Caballeronia sp. TF1N1: one gene and its partner. The protein of the gene in region 1 interacts with the protein of each later gene in a pairwise test. Links are inferred from orthologs where the notes say so. Each region holds a gene or a part of one and is shown in the gene's direction. Other genes may lie near its edges.

What was found.
Region 2: the proteins of rpe (region 1) and eno interact in binary tests that used the Escherichia coli proteins (3 or more experiments, as listed by UniProt). The link is inferred for Caballeronia sp. TF1N1 from one-to-one orthologs.

The regions. Positions count from the first base shown.
Region 1 is NZ_CP084626.1:2,540,937-2,543,970, forward strand. What follows is about bases 12-2,966. They hold rpe (ribulose-phosphate 3-epimerase), read left to right. Parts: upstream 12-1,121; coding sequence 1,122-1,811; downstream 1,812-2,966. Other genes in these bases: LDZ28_RS11805 (murein transglycosylase A), read right to left, coding at 12-361; apaG (Co2+/Mg2+ efflux protein ApaG), read right to left, coding at 452-826; LDZ28_RS11820 (phosphoglycolate phosphatase), read left to right, coding at 1,808-2,548; trpE (anthranilate synthase component I), read left to right, coding at 2,935-2,966. Outside these bases: more of LDZ28_RS11805, read right to left, coding at 1-11; more of trpE, read left to right, coding at 2,967-3,034. UniProt on the Escherichia coli protein: Catalyzes the reversible epimerization of D-ribulose 5-phosphate to D-xylulose 5-phosphate.
Region 2 is NZ_CP084626.1:1,889,577-1,892,496, reverse strand. Bases 1-2,841 are described here. They hold eno (phosphopyruvate hydratase), read left to right. Parts: upstream 1-699; coding sequence 700-1,983; downstream 1,984-2,841. Other genes in these bases: LDZ28_RS08765 (hypothetical protein), read right to left, coding at 2,654-2,841; ftsB (cell division protein FtsB), read left to right, coding at 2,092-2,556; kdsA (3-deoxy-8-phosphooctulonate synthase), read left to right, coding at 1-332. Also shown: more of LDZ28_RS08765, read right to left, coding at 2,842-2,920. UniProt on the Escherichia coli protein: Catalyzes the reversible conversion of 2-phosphoglycerate (2-PG) into phosphoenolpyruvate (PEP). It is essential for the degradation of carbohydrates via glycolysis.

The DNA.
Region 1 (3,034 bases):
CGAGACGGCTGCAATTCTGACGCAGCGCGGCCGTCGCGCCGATGAGTGAATCGTCCTGCCAGCCCGGCACTTGCTGCCAGCTCACCGGCGAAAGACGCGAAGCCGCGCGCTGTCCCGTGATGATCGGCGCGCCAGTCGGTGCATTCGCGCCTGGCTTGGTATAAGAGCCGCCTCCGCACGAGGCGACGAGGACCGCGGTTGCAATCGATGCGGCCAGCGCCGCCACGCGCGCGGCTGACCGCGTGAAACGCATACAATGCTCGTTCTTGATGGGAACCGCCATGTCTGATCTGTTCGACGAATATCCAATGCTGGTTTTCGGGCTCGAGGCGCTGGTTGCGCTCGGCTTGCTGATTTTTATCGTCGTGTGGACGAATTCAGGCAAGAAGAAACACCAGAACCGCCAAAACGACGCTGCGAAGCGCCGCTGATTGCCACTAAAACTCCGCGTTCAATGCAGGGTGCGCGGCATGTGCAGCGCGAACTCCGCGACCGGCGCTTCGAAGCGCTCGCCATCTTCCGCCACGCAGAAATAGGAGCCGCGCATCGTGCCCACGGGCGTCGCGATGACGGCCCAGCTCGTATATTCGAAGCGCTCGCCCGGCGGCAGAAGCGGCTGATGCCCGACCACGCCGAGCCCTTTTACTTCCTGCACGTGATCGTCGCTATCGGTGATGATCCAATGACGGGAGATCAGTTGAGCGGTGACCTGACCCGTGTTACGGATCGTCAACGTGTAGGCGAACGCGTATTGACGGTTGTCGGGATCTGACTGGTCCGGCAGGTAGCGCGTCTCGACCGCGACGCTGAATTCGTACTGGCTCATCGTTGTTCCAATTCTATTCGTCGCTGCGCCGCCATTTAGCGCGCAGGTGCCTCATTGTTTCATCGCTTTGCTTCCACTGGTCAAGCATTCTGCTTTATGCAATTCACACTCGCAATACGAATTGCGTGCTCGAGTCAAATCCAAAACTCGCGGCATTTCATTCTGAGTAGCACGTATTAGGCCGTTCAGCCGGGTAACGTGCTGAAAAAACGCGGGTTAGAATCGGTGTTCCAGACATCGAGCCTTAATCCGGCAATGCTTTCGCCGGACGCGGGCCAACTCACTCCACACGTCCATGAAGCAATTCCATATCGCTCCTAGCATCCTGTCTGCCGACTTCTCGCGCCTTGGCGAAGAAGTCCGTAACGTCGTCGCGGCCGGCGCCGACTGGGTTCACTTCGACGTGATGGACAACCATTATGTGCCGAACCTGACGATCGGCCCGGTGGTGTGCGAGGCGCTTCGCCCGCATGTGGACGTGCCCATCGACGTGCATTTGATGGTGCGCCCGGTCGACCGTATCGTGCCGGACTTTGCAAAAGCCGGAGCTAATCAGATCAGTTTCCATCCGGAAGGTTCGGATCATATCGACCGGACCTTGTCGCTCATTCGCGATCACGGCTGCAAGGCGGGCCTCGTGTTCAATCCGGCCACGCCGCTCATTTATCTGGATCACGTGATGGACAAGGTCGATCTCGTGCTCATCATGTCGGTGAACCCCGGCTTTGGCGGACAGTCGTTCATTCCTGAAGCGTTGAACAAGATTCGCGAGGCGCGCACGCGTATCGACGCTTACCGCGAGCGAACGGGCCGCGATATTCATCTCGAAGTGGATGGCGGCGTGAAGGTGGAGAACATCGGCGAGATCGCGGCCGCGGGCGCGGACAGCTTCGTCGCGGGCTCGGCCATCTTCGGCAAGCACGACTACAAGCAAGTAATCGACGCCATGCGCGCCGAACTTGCCAAAGTGGGGAACGCGCAGTGAGCGAACTCACCACCTTTTCGATACGACCCGCGCGACCGATCCGCGCGGCCATCATCGATCTCGACGGCACCATGGTCGATACCGCCGACGACTTCGTCGCCGCGATCAACGGCATGCTCGTGCGCATCGGTCTGGAACAGCAGCCGGTCGCGCGCGATGAAGTCGTGGGTTACGTCGGCAAGGGCTCGGAGAATCTGATCCGCAGCGTGCTCGCCGTGCGCCTGCCGCGCACCGAGGCCGCCGCGCAATTCGACGACGCCCTCGCTATCTATCAAAGCGAATACGCGAAGATCAACGGCCAGTACTCGGCGCTCTTTCCCGAAGTGAAGGAAGGTCTGGAAGCCATGCGCGAGCTCGGCATCGCGCTCGCGTGCGTGACCAACAAGCCGCATCGGTTCGCCGTGGAGTTGCTGGCGCACTTCGGCATTGCCGAGTATTTCAAGGTCATTCTCGGCGGCGATTCGGTCGCGCAGAAGAAGCCCGATCCGCTTCCCATGCTCACCGCGTGCGAGCGGCTCGACGTGCTGCCGCGCGAAACCGTGGCGGTCGGCGACTCCGAAAACGACGCTCTCGCGGGCCGCGCCGCGGGCATGGCGACGCTCACCGTCCCCTACGGCTACAACCACGGGAAAGATGTGCAATCGGTGAAATCCGATGGTATAGTTTCCACGCTGCGCGCCGCCGCAATGGCCATTTCCACTACGCTGGCGCCGCCCAATACCACACTGACTGAATAGTCCATCTCATGTTTCTCAACAGAAAACGGAGTCTGAGCAGCATCGACCGGGGAGCCTGGCCCTGGCGTCGCTGGTCGCGCTAACCTCGCCTGAGGTACGCTGAAGCCATCATGTTCGAGCACGCTTCAGCATCCGTTTTTTGTTTCGCTGCGCATTCCCGCGCCGTTTCCTCTGACTTGTCGCACCGCTTGCTTCGGAACCAATTCCGGCGCAACGCACGATAACCGCGTCGTTCTTCAAGACGTCTCTCCTTGCGAGAAACGCCCGCGAAAACGCGTGTCGTCGCGCACCGTTCGACAGCATGGAAAACCGGCCGATCGCAGTGCCCCGCTTGTCCCGATGCCGCGCTCAATCAAAAGAATGCGCGGCACGCAAAGGATCGCAAGATGACCGAACTCGAATTCCAATCGCTGGCGAACGAAGGCTATAACCGCATTCCGCTCATCGCAGAAGCGCTCGCCGATCTCGAAACGCCCCTGTCGCTTT
Region 2 (2,920 bases), 650 kb from region 1 along the record:
ATAACAACCTCGTGTCCGATATGCGCTCGCTCGCCATCATGCGCGAGACCAACGCGCCTATCGTGTTCGACGCAACTCATTCGGTGCAGTTGCCGGGCGGGCAAGGCACGAGTTCGGGCGGCCAGCGTGAGTTCGTGCCGGTGTTGGCGCGCGCGGCGGTGGCCGTGGGCGTGTCCGGGCTTTTCATGGAGACGCATCCCGATCCCGCGTGCGCGAAGTCGGACGGCCCGAACGCGGTGCCGCTGCATCGCATGGAAGCGTTGCTCGAAACGCTCGTCGCGCTGGATCGCGCGGTCAAGAGCGGTCCGTTTCTCGAAAACGACTTCAGCTGATCGTCAAATCGCTTCAGGCAGGAAAGCGGGCGTCGCCTTCACGGCGTCCGTGTCTTAAAAATAGTCACGCGGAGTGACAACATAAGAGGAGATGGGCGTGCAAGGCCTGGCGGCACGAGGGCTTGTCAAACGCGCCGCGGCCGCAGCAAAACGCATGCAGCCGGTTTCATGTGCGGACCATCGATTTCGACAGTGCCAGACGGTTCGATCGTCGCTGGCGCCAGGCTCGCGCGGTAACACGCGGGCAAGCGCCACGGAATGAACCTGATGGCCGTGGAAGGTGTCTCAAGCGAAGCCGTCGCGCGCGAACCTGGACGCGCGAAGCATCGCTGTGACTGACAGAATTCATCGTCAATTTGAGGAAACCATGAGTGCTATCGTAGATATCATCGGCCGCGAGATTCTCGATTCGCGAGGCAATCCGACCGTCGAATGCGACGTATTGCTCGAGTCGGGCACGATGGGCCGCGCAGCGGTGCCGTCGGGTGCATCGACGGGCTCGCGCGAAGCCATCGAACTACGCGACGGCGAAGCCGGCCGCTATGGCGGCAAGGGCGTCCTGAAGGCAGTCGAACACATCAACACCGAGATCTCCGAAGCCATCATGGGTCTCGACGCCTCGGAGCAGGCATTCCTCGACAAGACGCTGCTCGAACTCGACGGCACCGAAAACAAGTCGCGACTCGGCGCGAACGCAATGCTCGCCGTTTCCATGGCGGTTGCGAAGGCCGCAGCCGAGGAAGCGGGACTGCCGCTGTATCGCTACTTCGGCGGCTCGGGCGCCATGCAACTGCCGGTGCCGATGATGAACATCGTCAACGGCGGCGCGCACGCGAACAACAGCCTGGACATCCAGGAATTCATGATCGTGCCGGTAAGCCAGCCGACCTTTCGCGAAGCCCTGCGTTGCGGCGCCGAAGTGTTCCACGCGTTGAAGAAGATTCTGGCCGATCGCGGCATGAGCACGGCAGTGGGCGACGAAGGCGGCTTTGCGCCGAACTTCGGCAGCAACGACGAGTGTCTCTCGACCGTCCTGCAGGCTATCGAAAAAGCGGGGTATCGCGCCGGTGAAGACGTGCTGCTCGCGCTCGATTGCGCGGCAAGTGAGTTCTACCACGACGGCAAGTACCAGTTGGCCGGCGAAGGTCTGCAACTGTCGTCCGGCGAATTTTCGGACTATCTGGCGACGCTCGCCGACAAGTTCCCGATCGTCTCCATTGAAGACGGCATGCACGAAAGCGACTGGGACGGCTGGAAGACGCTGACCGATCGCCTCGGCAAGAAGATTCAGCTCGTCGGCGACGACCTCTTCGTCACCAACACGCGCATCCTGAAGGAAGGCATCGACAAGGGTATCGCCAACTCGATCCTCATCAAGATCAACCAGATCGGCACGCTCACCGAAACCTTCGCGGCGATCGAAATGGCGAAGCGCGCGTCGTACACGGCGGTCATCTCGCACCGTTCGGGCGAGACGGAAGATTCGACCATCGCGGATATCGCCGTCGGTCTGAACGCCGGCCAGATCAAGACCGGTTCGCTGTCGCGCAGCGATCGCATCTCGAAGTACAACCAGTTGCTGCGTATCGAGGAAGACCTCGGCGATATCGCAAGCTACCCCGGCAAGTCGGCGTTCTATAACCTCCGCTAAAGCTTTTGCCGCTTTAGTCGATAAGAACGTTAGTCTTATTTTCAGCCCGCCGCCCACGGCCTCGACGTCAATAGAGGTTGCCGGGCGGCGCTTATTTCGGCTACTCGAATGCGGCTCGTAACTGTCGTTCTGGTCTTGTTACTGGCGCTGATCCAATACCCGTTGTGGTGGGGACACGGCGGCTGGCTTCGCGTGCATGAATTGCAGCAGCAGCTCGCGCAGCAAAGCGACAAGAACACGAATCTGAAGCTGCGCAACGAGCGCGTTCAGGGTGAAGTGCAGGATCTGCAAAGCGGCACCGCGGCTGTCGAAGAGCGCGCGCGCTATGAGATGGGCATGGTGAAGGACAGCGAGGTGTTCGTGCAATTCGTCGCGCCGAACTCCAACGCGCCTGTCAACTCGGCGAACGTGCCCGGCATGAACGGTTCGACGCGCGGGCAAGTCTCGGCGGCGCCGTTGCGCGTGGTGCCGAATCCGGTTTCGCGCTCGAAGCAGGAAATGCGCGACGCGGACAAGAAAATGCAGAAGGAAAAGGCCGCCGAAGCGAAGAAGAAGCAGGGCGCGGCTAACTGAGCGGCTTTTCGTTTTTCTCGGCAAAATAAAAAATGGCGCAGTCGATATTTCGACCGCGCCATTTTTCATGTGCGCCTGGTTTGCGCGGGATTCGCCGTTACCAGGAATAGCCGGTGCCGATGCCTATACCCGAGCCCCAGTAAGGACCGCCACCCCAGCCGCCGCTGGAATAGCCGCCGTAGACCGTGACGGGGGGCGTGTAGTAATTGGACATCATCTTGGCGTCGTTGCCTATGCTCGCAGCCTTCTGCGATTCGTTCAGCGCCTGTTTGTCGATGGCGTTATAGCGCGCCATCTGCTGCTCGGGCGTGAGCGTCTCTTGCGGGGGCAGCGGCGTGTTGGGCAAGCGGCTGTAGATTGGCGA